One region of the Solibacillus silvestris genome, then DNA from elsewhere that is predicted to be linked to it. Evidence: riboswitches for the same ligand, from Rfam matches in the RefSeq annotation. Region 1 holds a riboswitch; the other holds the start of a gene.
The links. Region 1 has a riboswitch for S-adenosylmethionine ahead of ACTHOQ_RS12680 (bifunctional homocysteine S-methyltransferase/methylenetetrahydrofolate reductase). Riboswitches for the same ligand answer to the same signal wherever they lie in the genome.
Positions count from the first base shown of each region.

Region 2: another riboswitch for S-adenosylmethionine. It lies ahead of metK (methionine adenosyltransferase); the one in region 1 lies ahead of ACTHOQ_RS12680 (bifunctional homocysteine S-methyltransferase/methylenetetrahydrofolate reductase).

Region 1 covers NZ_JBQCJW010000020.1:18,402-26,582, forward strand. Annotated here, with positions in the region: gene ACTHOQ_RS12660 (tetratricopeptide repeat protein) at 1-713, shown strand, start outside; gene ACTHOQ_RS12665 (chemotaxis protein) at 844-1,335, shown strand; gene ACTHOQ_RS12670 (protoglobin domain-containing protein) at 1,720-3,015, shown strand; gene hemG (protoporphyrinogen oxidase) at 3,378-4,763, shown strand; SAM riboswitch class I at 4,911-5,008, shown strand; gene ACTHOQ_RS12680 (bifunctional homocysteine S-methyltransferase/methylenetetrahydrofolate reductase) at 5,112-6,956, shown strand; gene metH (methionine synthase) at 6,949-8,181, shown strand, end outside.
Region 2 covers NZ_JBQCJW010000046.1:434-8,614, reverse strand. Annotated here, with positions in the region: gene ACTHOQ_RS17650 (transposase) at 1-302, shown strand, start outside; gene ACTHOQ_RS17645 (NUDIX hydrolase) at 374-841, shown strand; gene ACTHOQ_RS17640 (alpha/beta hydrolase family protein) at 825-1,631, shown strand; gene pckA (phosphoenolpyruvate carboxykinase (ATP)) at 1,745-3,331, opposite strand; SAM riboswitch class I at 3,532-3,647, shown strand; gene metK (methionine adenosyltransferase) at 4,026-5,222, shown strand; gene ACTHOQ_RS17625 (gamma carbonic anhydrase) at 5,340-5,852, opposite strand; gene ACTHOQ_RS17620 (alpha/beta hydrolase) at 6,091-6,894, shown strand; gene ACTHOQ_RS17615 (alanine/glycine:cation symporter family protein) at 7,026-8,181, shown strand, end outside.

The DNA.
Region 1 (8,181 bases):
ATAAGCAGTATGAAGATTTCGCATGCATGTACAATTTGCTCGAAAATGCTGTCGCAAGCCAAAATGCAGATGCAATGTATGAGCTGGCAAACTGCTATTTTGAAGCGCTTGACGGGAGAGGCAATGAGCATCAGGCATTCACATTATACGAAAAGGCTGCTCTATTAGGGCACTGTGAGGCGATGAATAATTTGGCGGATATGTATTTGAACGGGGAGGCAACGGAGGTTGACGAGGCAAAAGCACTGTATTGGTTTGAAAAGGCTGCACAACTCGGTGTTGCGGAAGCGATGTTTACGCTCGGACTGATGCATGAGCAAGGAATAGGAACAGATTGCAATGAGGCACTGGCCTTTGCTTACTATCATTGCAGCGCCAAACAGCAGGACGTCGAAGCAATGTATCGTCTTGGAATGATCTTTTTTTCGGGAGAACTTGGGCAGCGTCAAGATGGAGCAGAGGCTGTAAAATGGTTTTTAAAAGCGAGCGAGCAATTCCATGTCGATGCGATTTTTAATTTAGGATATTGCTATGAATATGGTTGCGGGGTTGATCAGCATATCGAGAAAGCGATTTACTACTATAAACAGGCAAGCTTACTGGGAGATATAGAGGCGACAAAAAAAGCAGTGACCTATTATGAGCGAATTGATAGAGCGGCGGCTATGAAGTGGCAAGAAAAACTAACAAAGCTGGAAAATGAATCCGAGTGAAATAAGAATGCCTGTAAAGCTCAATAAGTCTGACGAAAATTAGCCACATTTAGATGACATTTTGAGGTTTATTTTCACATAATAATAGGAAATATACTATAAGGGGAAAGCAACAAGGAGGGGAAGTATCATGTTTATGTATGCAGTACCACAATTCTCTTCTCATCATAGTGAGGAAAGTATTCAAAAACTCCAGCAAATGCTATTGGAGCAACGAGAGAATTTAACGACGCTATGTACAATCGTTGAATATTTAAAAGGGTTTGGCCAAACAGGGCTGGATTCCAAAGATGTCATCAAATACAATCAAAAAATTCAAATAATGACCGACAAACAAACGAGCCGTTATAATAAAATCGATGAGCTCATCAATACAAATATTATTCAAATGAAAAAGGGAAAAACAACAGATAATACTGCACTTATAAATGGGAAGGAAGTTCGGAAAATCGAATCAGGCATCCGCACATTAAAACTGTTTGCCAGTGATGCGATCAATATGCTGGATCCCCAAAAAAATATTGAAAACCGCAGCTCCGAACGAATCCGTTATTTTGATAAGCGCTCGGCAACATTGGAAGCTGAAATAATCGCATTAACAAAGCAACTTTCTTTTGAATAGTAAACGGAAGCAATCCTGTCTTTAAAATGTTGGAGAAGGATTGCTTTTGTATATTAAAATTTGTAAAATCTATTAGGGATAATGGTAAGTATTATAAATGTGAAGCTTTTGATATATTTTCCCACCGGAATATTGATCAAAGGACGATGTAACTATTTATTATTAACTACTAGAGTGGCATATAATATAGTGCAAAAGCATAGAAATAAGAGAACTGTATATCTTTCATCATAGAGCGTCTCTATAATGGAAATGTTATGAAACTGTAAACTTTGTTCCAACTATAAAATGATATAACAACAGACTTAGAGCAGCATACACAATTACACAGTCGCATCATATAAAGATAAAACAAAAAAGTAAATCCTAAAAGTGAGGTTGCAAATGTTTTTTAAGAAGAAGGAATTAAAGGAACAAGAAAATCCATTATCGCATGAAAATGTTAAGCTTGCGTATGTAGCGGACGCAGAAATTAGAAAACAGCTTCAAATGCTGAACTTAACAACAGAAGATTTGAAATACTTGAAAGGTTTAAAGCCTTATGTTGATGAAAGCATCGAAAATATTATCGATACCTTTTATAAAAATTTGGGGATGGAAGCAAGCTTAGTTGAAATAATTAATAAACATAGCTCAGTGGACCGTTTAAAAGTAACTTTAAAAGCGCATATTTGCGAAATGTTCGGCGGGGTTATTGATGAAGCATATTTTGAGAAGCGCAAAAAAATCGCGCGTGTGCATGTTCATATAGGATTAAAGACGAAATGGTATATTGGCGCATTCCAAAGCTTATTAATCGATTTTATTCGTCTCGTTCAAATGCATATCGAAGGTGACGAGCAGCGCTTCCATACAATTGCGGCAATATCGAAAATGCTGAACTTTGAGCAGCAAATCGTTTTGGAGGAATATGAAGCAGTTGTAGAATCCATGAAAGAAAAGATGAAAGAGGACAAGCGTAATATAGGGAATTCAATCATCGCGTCATCTTCCAACTTAGCGGCAATTTCCGAACAGACAAATGCGTCATTCCAGCAGTTGACCGCTCAATCCGATGTCATAATTTCTTATTCGAAAAAGGCCAATGGTATGTCTTCGGCTGCAGCTGAACAAGCGCATCAAGGGAAAATGCAAATTCAGCAGCAATCAGAGAGCATGAACGCCATTCATAATTCCGTGGCAATGATTTCATCAGAGATTGATAAGCTTGCGGAAATTTCAAAAGAGATGGAATCGACAATGGGAATCGTTACAAATATAGCGAACCAAACAAATTTATTAGCGCTAAATGCTGCAATAGAGGCGGCGCGTGCCGGAGAAGCGGGCAAAGGCTTTGGTGTTGTGGCGGGAGAAGTGCGAAAGCTGTCAGAACAAACAAAGGATTCGGCAGTGAATGTGGAAGAACTATTGCAGAATACAAATATTCGCACGACGAAGCTTCTTGAGTCATTACAAGAAATAAAATCAGCTGTGCGTGTTGGTGAAGAGAGTATGGAAAACACGGAAGTTCAGTTCACCGCGATTGTCGAATCAATGACCGAAACACAAAAACAAAACAATTTGGTGGAGCTGGAATTAGAGCAAATCGGGGATATAATTTCGGATCTTGGCCGTGCATTTGATGAAGTAACGTTATCCGCAGATACACTGGCACAAATATCCCAAAATCTAGAAGAATAATATGAATAAGCAATGCTGTGCCGAAAGCCCGTCCTTTCCGCACAGCTTTTTGATGGGCAAGTACATATAAGCTGTTCAACGTAACCCACATAATAACAGACATCATTTTACGTTATTTTGCGCAAAATATGTTTTATCATTGTGCATCCTTAATCGTCAATATACTTGTGAAAGTAAAATGATGCGGGCGTGAAAAATTGTAATAGCCGCTCTACTTTTCACACCCAACAAACTCTCCAAGTATACATAGTAATTATAAGAATCGGGCATTGGTTTTGAAAATTGTAATATCCGCCTGACCAAATTTTGCGTGGAAAAGATTATACTAATAGAAGAAGAGCGAACGAAATGGGAGAGATAAAATGAAAACAGTAGTAGTTATAGGCGGCGGCATTACCGGACTTTGCACAATGCATTATTTAAAAAATCAAATGCATGAAAAAAATATCGAAGCACGGCTAGTATTAATCGAAAAAAACCAATATTTGGGCGGCAAAATACATTCGGCGCGTGAAGGAAGCTTTATTATGGAAACGGGCGCGGATTCGATAGTAGCGCGTCATCCGGGGGTGCTGGAGCTTGTAAAGGAACTGAATTTTGAGTCACAGCTCGTATATAACGAAACAGGAATATCCTATATTCATACAAATAATGAGCTGCATGCAATTCCGGCAGGGTCTACATTCGGTATTCCGATGAGCATAGAATCACTTATGTCGAGCACACTGCTATCGGAAGAAGGAAAGGAAAGAGCGCTTCAGGATTCGGAAATTCCGAATACATCCTTTACGAAAGAAAGTTCAATCGGCATGTTTTTAGAATACTTTTTAGGTGAGGAAATTGTGCGCAAGCAAATCGCCCCGGTGTTGGCGGGTGTTTACTCAGGGGATTTGTATCAATTAAGCTTAGCATCAACCTTGCCTTATTTAGTGGATTACAAAAACAATTACGGCTCGATTATAAAAGGCTTTGAGGCAAATCGCGAGCAATTCGAAAAAGCGGCGAACAAGAAATTCATCTCATTCCGGAATGGTTTATCCACATTGATTGATCGCTTGGAAGAGCAGCTGCCGGAAGTCGAATTCATTAAAAAGACGGCGACAAAGCAAGTGCGTAAAGTCGGCGAGCAGTATGAGGTCATATTGGAGGAAGAAACGATTTTGGCGGATATAGTTGTGCTGGCTGTTCCGAACGATACGGTGCGAAATGTGCTGCAGGACGAATCGCTCGATGAACAGCTCGAAAAATTCACAACGGCATCAGCTTTAACCATGTATGTCGGATTTGATGTGCCGGATAGTGTATTGCCGGCAGATGGCACAGGATTTATCGTCTCGCATAATAGCGATTTAGTTTGCAATGCTTCGACATGGACGAGCCGTAAATGGAAGCATACGTCAGCGGAAGGAAACTTACTCGTCCGTTTATTTTATAAAAATATTAATCCGCGCTACGAAGAGCTTGCGGCGATGTCCGATGAAGCATTGACAAAAGTCGCATTGGAAGATATTCGTTTAAGTTTAGGCATTGAAGCCGAGCCGGCAGTCGTAAATGTGACGAAATGGCTTGACCAAATGCCGCGCTATGATTTAGCGCACAACGAAGCATTATCGAATGTCGTTCGACAGTTGCAAACACACTATCCGAACCTCTTATTAGCAGGGTGCTCTTATTTTGGTGTAGGGATTGGCGCATGCATTCAAAACGGAAAAAAAACGGCGGAACAGATTATTGAGCGAATTATGTAAAGAAATACTTTATTCGGTTAAAGGGTATTGACGTAACATTCAGATAACGATATGATGCATTTAACCTAATTCGGTTCTTTTATATGTTCCGTATTCAGCTGCGATTATGTTGAGGCATAATTGCTTTATTTTAAAAATCATAAAATATTCTTATCGAGAGAAGTTGAGGGACTGGCCCGATGAAACTTCAGCAACCAACGAAAAGTCAGGTGCTAAATCCAGTGGCGAATGCCAGAAGATGAGAAGGAACGCAAATGTTGAATTGTTAAGCCTTCTTTTATTATTTGAAAGAGGGCTTTTTCGTATTGTTAGTTGACTGAAAATACTGTAAATAATGGAGTGAAAGCAATGGGATTACGAGAAGATTTAAAAACGCGTGTTTTAACGGCAGACGGCGCCATCGGAACATTACTTTATTCATACGGGCTGGATTATTGTCATGAGGAGATGAATATTGCACGCCCGGAAATTATCGGAAAAATCCATGGTGAATATATTGCTGCTGGTGCAGATATTATCCAGACAAATACATATGGTGCAAATGCGATCAAGCTTGCGCGCTATGGCTATGAAAACCGTGTAAAGGAATTCAATGAGGCCGCATTGAAGATCGCAAAACGTGCGGCTGCTCCAGGAGGGCAATATGTTTTGGCGACGGTTGGCGGTATTCGCGGCATCCGCAAAAGCGATGCGACATTGGACGAAATATTAGCCGCATTTCAAGAGCAGGCAGAGGTGTTGCTTGCCGGTGAACCAGACGGATTTTTATTGGAGACGTATTATGATTTTGAAGAGCTTTCGCATTGTGTCTATCTATTGCGTGCGATGACGGATTTGCCGATTATTGCACAAGTGACGATGCAGGAGCCGGGCGTGCTCCAAAATTTAATGACATTCAATGAAGCGCTTCATGATCTTGAAAGATTAGGCGCAGATATTGTCGGGAGCAATTGCCGATTGGGACCATATCATACAATTCAGGCATTTGAAGGGGTGAATCTGCCGAAAAAGGCCTTTTTATCGGCATACCCCAATGCTTCGCTTTTAGATATAGAAGACGGCCGGGTAGTATATGAATCGGAAACGGATTATTTTGCACGTGCAGCCGTTGAACTTGTCAATCAAGGTGTCCGCTTAATTGGTGGTTGCTGTGGAACGACACCTAAGCATATTGCAGCGGTAAAGCAGCGTTTGGCGAAAGTAAAGCCAATTGAAACAAAGGAAGAGAAACACGGGCATACACAATTTGTCCGTGTTCCGGAGCCACGTAAGCAAGAACCGCTCCACGAAAAAGCAAAACGTGAGCGCTCTGTCATTGTGGAACTTGATACACCGCGTCATTTAGAAATTGATGGATTTGTTGAAGGGGCAAAACAACTGGCAAAAGCGGGAGCCGATGTCATTATGATGGCTGACAACTCACTTGCTTCGCCGCGTATAAGCAATATTGCGATGGCTGCTATTTTAAAGGAGCACGGGATTCGTTCGTTGCCGCATTTAACGTGCCGTGACCGGAATTTAATTGGGCTTCAATCGCATTTAATGGGGCTTGATGCACTGGAACTGCATGATATTCTGGTTGTGACAGGGGATCCGACAAAAGTGGGTGATTTCCCTGGGGCGACTAGTGTGTATGATGTTTCATCGATGGAGCTTATTTCACTTATTAAGCAATTGAATAAAGGGGGATCTTTCACAGGGAAGTCATTGCGCAAACAGGCGAACTTCTCAGTGGCTGCCGCATTTAACCCGAATGTGCGTGTGCTGGATCGAGCAGTCGCCCGTTTAGAGAAAAAAATCGAGCATGGTGCAGATTATTTCATTTCACAGCCGGTTTACACAAAAGAAAAAATTATAGAAATTTATAATGCGACAAAGCATTTGGACACACCGATCTATATTGGGATTATGCCGCTTACATCATCGCGCAGCGCGGAATTTCTGCACCACGAAGTACCAGGCATTAAACTGTCGGACGAGGTGTTGGCGCGAATGGCAGCATGCGGCGAAGATAAAGAAGCGGCAACGGCAGAAGGAATTGCCATTGCAAAAGAGCTGCTCGATACGGCGTGCCAATATTTTAATGGAATTTATTTAATTACTCCGTTTTTACGCTATGATATGACGCTTGAATTAATGGAATATGTAAAACAATATGATGTGGAAAATAAAGGAGTTCAGTCAAATGTATAACCACCCGATTCATGAGCAATTGCAAAAAAGAATATGTATCATCGATGGCGCCATGGGGACGATGCTTCAAGCTGAAAACTTAACATACGAAGATTTCGGCGGCGAAGAGTTGGACGGCTGTAATGAAAACTTAGTGCTGACAAGACCGGATGTATTAGGGAAAATACACCGCGCCTATTTAGAGGCAGGGGCAGATATTATTTGCACGAATACTTTTGGTGGGACGCCACTCGTATTAAATGAGTATGATTTAGGGGATAAAGCGATCGAGATTAATACGAAAGCTGTAGAAATTGCATTGGAGGCTACACGCGAATTTTCAACTCCAGACTGGCCGCGCTTTGTTGCAGGCGCAATCGGGCCTACGACAAAAACATTATCCGTTACAGGCGGGATTACATTCGAGGAGCTTGAGGAGAACTTTTATATACAGGCTAAAGCGCTAATTGAGGCAGGTTCCGATCTGCTATTGCTTGAAACGTCACAGGATATGCTTAATGTAAAGGCAGGAACGATAGCGATTAACCGTGCTTTCGAGGAACTTGGCAAAGAGATTCCGGTGATGATCTCAGGAACGATCGAGCCGATGGGAACAACATTGGCAGGACAGTCGATAGAGGCGTTCTACATTTCTATTGAGCATATTAAGCCATTATCTGTAGGGCTGAACTGTGCGACAGGCCCGGAATTTATGACGGATCATATTCGTTCTTTGTCAGAGCTTTCGAATGGCTATATTAGCTGTTATCCAAATGCGGGTCTTCCAGATGAGGAAGGATGCTATCACGAGACACCCGATTCTTTATCGAAAAAATTGCAAGGGTTTGCAGAAAAAGGCTGGTTAAATATCGTTGGTGGCTGTTGTGGCACGACACCTGCACATATTCAGGCGATCCGCGAGGCTGTGGATGGCTATGCGCCCCGCAAGCCAAAAGAAGTTACTCATGGCCATGTCGTTTCGGGTATTGAGCCGCTCCAATACGATGAGTCAATGCGCCCGCTATTCATCGGGGAGCGCACGAACGTAATCGGCTCTAGAAAATTTAAAAATTTGATTATAGACGGAAAGTTTGAGGAAGCGGCTGAAATAGCGCGCGCGCAAGTGAAAAACGGTGCACATGTTATCGATATTTGTTTAGCAAACCCTGACCGTGATGAAGCTGAAGATATGAAAAGCTTCATGAAGGAAGTTGTGAAAAAAGTGAAAGTGCCGCTTGTAATCGAT
Region 2 (8,181 bases), on a different contig from region 1:
AAACGAGTAATGTTTATGTATCGATTGCAAATTTGACATGCAATTTGCAGCCAGGGACATCCTATGAATTTGTATTGAAAATGGACCCATTGAAAGCGCGTGTATTTACAAAGCTTTTTAGCCAAATGCAAGCACTGGAAGCATCCAATGCCTTTCGAGCGCATATGCCTTTTATACCTTATCATTTGGATAAGCTGAATCATGATTTAGACCGTCGTCTGCAAAAAGTATATGCATTAATTCATGAATTCGGTGATGACGAGGCGAGAAAATTTGTAGAGCAATTACCTTATTTTAATTGACAATTTTCTTGCTTCCTGTTGAATGATAGACATCTGTTCGCTACACTATTGAATAGGAGTTGAGCGAAAAGATGTTTAAATTTATCGATGAAAACGGTTTGAACGTAGATTTGAGATTTGATGAAGGGCCATTTGATGTAGAGCCAAAGCACGTATTAACGCTCGTGCAGCATAAAGGAAAGTGGTTATGCACAATTCATAACCGGCGTGGTGTCGAATTCCCAGGCGGAAAGCAAGAGCAGGGCGAAACTTTATATCAAGCTGCTATACGTGAAGTATATGAAGAGGCAACTGTAGTAATAGAGGATGTACAATGGTTTGCTTACTATATTGTACACGGTGAAATACCGTTTTGTAAGGCGGTTTTTACAGCAAAGGTTAAGGATATCGAGCCATTTGTCGGAGATTTTGAAACAGATGGTGTTTTATGGTTAACGGAAGAAGAGCTATGGCAACAGCCCGATTTAAGTTTTTATATGCGGGATGCGGGCATGAAAAAGATGCTGCAGGAAGTGAAAAATCATGAACGGCAATGGTAAGATTTTTTCGATGCGTAATTATCCTTCACCGAATCCGCATATTCGTCTGGATGAAGTAACATATTGGTCACAAGGATTGCGTGTTAAAGGATTATTAGCTAGACCGAAAGCTCATGGGCAGTATGAAGCGCTTCTTTATTTGCGGGGAGGGTTGCAGTCGATCGGCATGGTCCGGCCTGCCCGTATCGCCCAATTCGCGATGCAGGGCTTTGTCGTTTTCGCCCCGTATTACCGTGGAAATCGCGGAGGCGAAGGGAAGGACGAGTTTGCGGGTGAGGACCGGAATGATGCGATTTTCGGTATCGACGTATTAAAGAAATTTATCGATGCTGAAAAAGTGAATTTGTTTGGATTTTCCAGGGGGGGCTTAATGGCTTTATGGACGGCGATTTTACGCGAAGATATAAAAGCCGTCGTGACATGGGCTGGTGTTTCGGACGCAACAGCGACTTATTGGGAGCGTGTCGATATGCGTCGCGGGCTAAAGAGGATCGTTGGGGGCACGCCAAATAAAGTGCCGGAAAACTATGAAGACCGCACACCTTTATATGAGATAGAGAATGTCCATGCTCCTGTATTGATTATTCATGGTACAGAGGATCAACATGTTGATATTGAACATGCATACCAACTGGAACTTTATTTGAAAGACGAGGGAAAACAAGTGGAAACATGGTTTTCATTTGGGTTAAAGCATCATTATCCCCCGAAACTCAATCGGGAAACTGTAAAAAAACTATGTGAATGGATGAAACAACAAGGAGCAGCAAAAAGGGATGTACGTAAGTGAATACTTACGCTACATCCCTTTATTTATAATATCCTTTAAAATTTTATATTATAATCCGGCTTTTCGCAAAACTGCCAAAGTTAAACTAATATGGCGAATTAATCATTAGTGTACTATACTAATGGACCGCCTTTTTTCACGATTGCTTCATCAACATTGTCGAATTTCGTGAAGTTGTTTTTGAATAATTGCGCAAGTTCAGCTGATTTTTTATCATATGCAGTTTTGTCAGCCCATGCATCGCGCGGGTTTAACACTCCAGATGGAACACCTTCAACCGCTAATGGGATATTCAATCCGAATACCGCATCTTGTGTCGTTTCCACATTGTTTAATTTACCATCGATTGCAGCACGAACCATTGCACGAGTATAAGCAAGTTTCATACGGCTGCCAACACCATACTCGCCTCCAGTCCAACCAGTGTTAACAAGGAATACTTGTGAACCATGCTCATCGATTTTCTTGCCTAACTGCTCCGCATAAACTGTTGCAGGCAATGGCAGGAATGGAGATCCGAAGCATGTTGAAAATACTGGCTCTGGCTCTGTAATACCACGTTCTGTACCTGCTAATTTTGACGTGAAGCCGCTTAAGAAATGATACATTGCCTGTTCTTTCGTTAATTTTGAAATAGGAGGCAATACACCAAATGCGTCTGCAGTCAGGAAGACGATTGTATTTGGGTGGCCAGCTACTGATGGTAGTACAATATTATCGATGTAATCAATCGGATAAGCTACTCGAGTGTTTTCTGTTAAAGAACCATCATCATAGTTACATACGCGTGATTGTGGATCTACAGCCACATTTTCCAATACAGAACCGAAGCGGATCGCGTTGTAGATTTCAGGCTCTTTTTCTGCAGAAAGGTTGATTGTTTTCGCATAGCAACCACCTTCAATATTGAATACGCCGTTGTCAGACCAACCATGCTCATCATCACCGATTAATTTACGGTCGCTATCTGCCGATAATGTCGTTTTGCCTGTACCTGACAGACCGAAGAACAATGCAACATCGCCTTCTTCGCCAACGTTTGCAGAACAGTGCATTGGGAAGATGCCTTGTTCAGGCAATAAATAATTCATAATCCCAAAAATTGATTTTTTCATTTCGCCGGCGTATTCAGTTCCACCGATTAAGATGATTTTCTTTTCAAGAGATGTTATAATAAATGTTTCCGATCCTGTGCCATCTACTTCTGGATCTGCTTTGAAGTTTGGCGCGGACACAATTGTGAAATCAGCAACATGAGAAGCTAATTCCTCAGCAGTTGGACGGATGAATAATTGATGACAGAATAGGTTATGCCAAGCATATTCGTTAATGACTTTTATAGAAAGTTGAGAATCTTTGTCCGCACCTGCAAAACCGTTGAATACGAATAATTCATCGCGTTCTTTTAAATAGTTCACGACTTTCACGTAAAGCTTGTCGAATACTTCTGTAGAGATAGGACGGTTTACTTTACCCCAATCGATTTTATGTTTTGAACTTTCTTCTTCAACCATATATTTATCTTTAGGAGAACGACCAGTGTATTTGCCTGTTTCAGCACGCAATGCGCCATCGACAGTTAACATTGCTTCTCCGCGTGATGTAGCTTTTTCTACTAATTGTGGAACAGATAATTGAGTTTTAATGTTTTCCCCGTTTAAAAGTTCTTTCAGCTCGTTAGCGATTTCTACCGAATTCATCTATTAAATACCATCCTTTTTTATAGTATTCCCTTATAGTAGGGGAGTTGTTTATTAATTCAAAAATAGTATAACACATTGAATGTAATAATCTATACTAATTATGAATTATTTTTTATGGAAATTTAAACTGTTCTAAATAAGACAAATTTTGTTGACAGCTTTGTTTTTTTTACGTAAGATGTTTAATTGAACGGATACTCTTATCCCGAGCTGGTGGAGGGGCAGGCCCTATGAAACCCGGCAACCTGCGCATACTTAATGCGTGCTGGTGCCAACCTGATGCAAGGGCAAAATTTCCCTTGAACGATAAGAGTGAAAGGTAACGATGCATATACATCCTTTCCTCACGCGTGATGAGCGCGGCTAATGAGCGAAAGGATTTTTTTATTTGATTTAAATTGTAAAGCAAGAAATATTAGCCTTTCAAAACCTCGTGTCAAAGCAATGCAGCTTGACGTTTATCGTGTATCAACGGACAGAAAGCAAATGATTTTTAAAATATGAAAATAATCTATTTTTAGCCATATAAAATCAACTGTCCTTAGACACCTGATTGGTATAGCCTCAACCTTTTTTCAGAAACGAAAAGGGATGGTTTACTTTATCGAAAATATAAGCGGGCATGGGTAATGAGTACCGTATCATCGAATGAACATAAAACAATCGCCAAAGTGAATTAGGAGGAAATGACATGACAAATCGTCGACTGTTTACATCAGAAAGTGTAACGGAAGGACATCCGGATAAAATTTGTGACCAAATTTCGGATGCTATTTTAGATGCCATTTTAGCAGCGGACCCAAATGCTCGTGTAGCTTGTGAAACTACGGTAACAACAGGCTTAGTATTAGTATCTGGGGAGATTACAACATCTACTTATGTGGATATGAAAGGAATTATCCGTGATACAGTGGCAGAAATTGGCTATACTCGCGGTAAATACGGCTTTGATGCTGAAAACTTGGCAGTATTAGTAGCGGTAGGTGAGCAATCTCCTGATATCGCGCAAGGTGTCGACCAAGCATTGGAAGCGCGTGAAGGCTCGATGACAGATGATGAGCTGGAAGCAATCGGTGCAGGAGATCAAGGCCTAATGTTCGGCTACGCATGTAACGAAACACCGGAACTTATGCCGATGCCTATTTCTTTAGCTCATAAATTAGCGCGTCGTTTAACAGAAGTACGTAAATCAGGCGAATTGCAATATTTACGTCCGGATGGTAAAACACAAGTAACAATTGAATATGATGAAAACAATGAACCGGTTCGTGTGGATACAATCGTTATTTCAACACAGCACGATGAAGAAGCAACATTGGAACAAATCCAGACAGACATTAAAGAACATGTGATTAAACCGGTAGTTCCTGCTCATTTATTGGATGAGGCTACAAAGTACTTCATCAACCCGACAGGCCGCTTCGTAATTGGTGGACCTAAAGGTGATGCAGGTCTTACAGGTCGTAAAATTATTGTTGATACTTATGGTGGCTATGCACGTCATGGTGGCGGAGCTTTCTCTGGTAAGGATGCAACAAAAGTTGACCGTTCTGCAGCATATGCAGCACGCTATGTTGCCAAAAACATTGTAGCAGCCGGCTTAGCTGACCGTGCAGAAGTGCAACTGGCATATGCAATCGGTGTTGCACAACCTGTTTCAATTGCAGTCGATACATTCGGTACTGGAAAAGCAGCTGAAACAGAAATCGTGAAATGGGTTCGTGAGCTCTTTGATTTACGTCCGGCAGGCATTATTAAAATGCTGGACTTACGCCGCCCGATTTATAAACAAACGGCAGCATACGGGCATTTCGGCCGCACAGACTTGAATGTTCCTTGGGAAAATACAGATAAAGCAGCCGAGCTTAAAGCAAAAGCTGGGATCTAAAACGGGTAAAGGAGCGGTCAGTTTAATGACGGCTCCTTTTCATTTTGAGGGACGATAAACTTTATCGCTATTATATATGTAGAAACTGTTTAATTATGACAAAATATTATTGCGAAATTACTTTTGTAAAGATTTGTAATATTGCCCTTTCTCTGCGTACTCTCGAATAATCCGGTCCATATCGGCACGGTCCTCAGCTGTAACTTCTCGTACCACTTTTGCTGGGCGCCCCATAGCAAGGGAATTTGGCGGAATCACTTTTCCCGGGGGAACTAAGCTGCCGGCACCGATAAATGCCCCTTCCCCTATTACCGCCCCATCTAAAATGATGGAACCCATACCGATCAATGCGCGTTTTTTAATTGTGCAGCTATGCAGTGTCACTTGATGACCTACCGTTACTTCATCTTCTATAATTAACGGGAAGGCGGGACTTTGATGAAGACAGCTTAAATCCTGAATGCTCACGCGTTCCCCGATAATTGTTTTATTCACATCGCCTCGTATAACGGTATTAAACCAAATGGAAGTTTCCGCCCCGACTGTTACATCCCCGGTAATCGTTGCATAGTCGGCAATAAATGCAGATGGGTGAATATTCGGTGTTTTACCTTTGTAAGGATAAATCATGTTCAATTCCTCATTTCTTTTATAGAATAGTATTTGAAACTATCCATATCGTAACAAACGATTAAAAATTTTTAAATGCCATTTCTTTTTTTGGCAAATGTATTATAATAAATCAATTATGCCTTAGTGTAATCGCATGTGAATTTAAAATAGGGCAAACAATAATGCCGCCGTTTGCAGAAGCGGGAATCTTCTGCTTTATCAGCAAAAAAATTCAGAATGTAAGGGGGGATTGGCCATGTGGAAATGGGAAACAGAGCAACAGCCAAAAGCCGTAGTTGTCATTCTTCATAGTGCATATGAGCATCATCGGTGGTACGCATGGTTAATCGAAAAGTTTCGCAGTGCCCGCTTTCATGTAGTAATGGGGGATTTGCCGGGACATGGGGAGCAAGGGAAATATTCAAGATATCATGATGAAAATTTTGAAGAATACTATAATTATACAAAGGTTTTATTAAAAGTCGCATTGGAATATAATTTACCGCTTTTTATTGTAGGGAATGGCTTAGGAGCTGTCATTGCCGCAAATGTGATCCAGAAAAATAAGATTGAATGTGCAGGCGCGGTATTGACATCGCCATGGCTGAATTTAAAATTAACACCTGGAAAATTATCAAATGCGTTATCAAGCTTTAGTGCGATAACATCAAATATGAAATTAAAGCATGAGTTAAGCTTGCAGCATTTTACTCGCAATACGGATGTTTTAATGGAGCTGAAAGAACATTTGCCGTTAAATAGCATGGTGACAGTGAAATGGTACCGGGACTGGCAGCAAGTGTCGCGGACAATCCGTGATATTGAATTTAAATTTCCGGATATTCCTTTACTAGTAATGACTGGGGAAAACGATAAAATAACGGACATTGGGACGACGAAGAAATGGCTGCTGGAGCATTTTCTATCAGAATTCCATTATAAACAATGGAAAGGCTGTCTTCATAGTTTGTATTTTGAATTGGAACGCGAAGAGGTATTTCGGTATACAATCGATTTTATAAACAATGTTTTAAGGGACTTGGGATATATTATAGATTAAGGGAAAACCTAACAAAATTTACTTTTTTGTTAGGTTTTTTTATTTTCAGTAAAAAAATGTATCGAAATTTTTGAATATTTGTAATATACTAAATTTCAAGTTAATACAATAATTCAACAAGGGGTGACAATATGGATTTTATTAACGATTTTGTAGGATGGGCCAACAATATTTTATGGGGTCCTGTAATGATCTATGGTATTTTAATCGTTGGTTTGTTTTTCTCAATCCTCACAAAGTTTGCTCAAGTCCGATTGATCGGAGACATGTTCAAGTTAATGTTCAAAGGGGAAAAATCCGATGCAGGCGTATCTTCATTCCAGGCATTGTCGATTGCGCTGTCGGGTCGTGTCGGCACAGGTAACATTGTCGGTACTGCCACAGCCATTGCATTTGGGGGGCCGGGTGCCGTATTCTGGATGTGGGTTACCGCTTTTATCGGAGCATCAACAGCGTATATGGAGTCTACATTAGCTCAAATCTACAAAGAAAAGAAGGATGGGCAATATCGTGGCGGTCCTGCATTCTACATTGAAAAGACAACAGGTATTCGTGCATTAGGTATTATTTTCGCGGTTGCAATGATTGTATCTGTAGCGTTTTTAATGCCTGGAGTTCAGGCAAATGCCATCGCAGGCGCGGTTGATAATGCATTTGGCATCGAGCCTTGGATGACTGGTTTAGTTACAATTCTTTTATTGGGAGTCATTATTTTCGGTGGTGTTAAGCGTATTGCGAATACAGCGCAAATTTTGGTTCCATTCATGGCATTAGCTTATTTGCTGGTAGCGGTTATTATTATTATTATGAATATTACAGCTGTGCCTGAAGTTTTTGGTTTAATATTCCGTAGTGCTTTCGCATCGGACGCTGTATTTGGCGGGATGATTGGTAGTGCGATTTTCTGGGGGGTAAAACGCGCCATCTATTCAAACGAAGCAGGTCAAGGTACCGGGGCACATCCGGCAGCAGCAGCAGAAGTTTCGCATCCTGCAAAGCAAGGATTAGTGCAAGCAGCATCAGTTTATATTGATACATTGCTCGTATGTTCTGCAACAGCGTTAATGATATTATTCATGGGTACATACAATGTACATGAAGGCAGCCAAGATGGAGCTCTGATCGAAGCAAAAATGGATGAGACGATTACGTATTCAGGCTTTACTCAAGCAGCAGTAAATGAAGCGTTCCCATCTTTAAATAACTTCGGCTCCGGATTTGTGGCGATTGCATTATTCTTCTTTGCTTTCACTACATTGATGGCATACTACTACATTGCGGAAACGA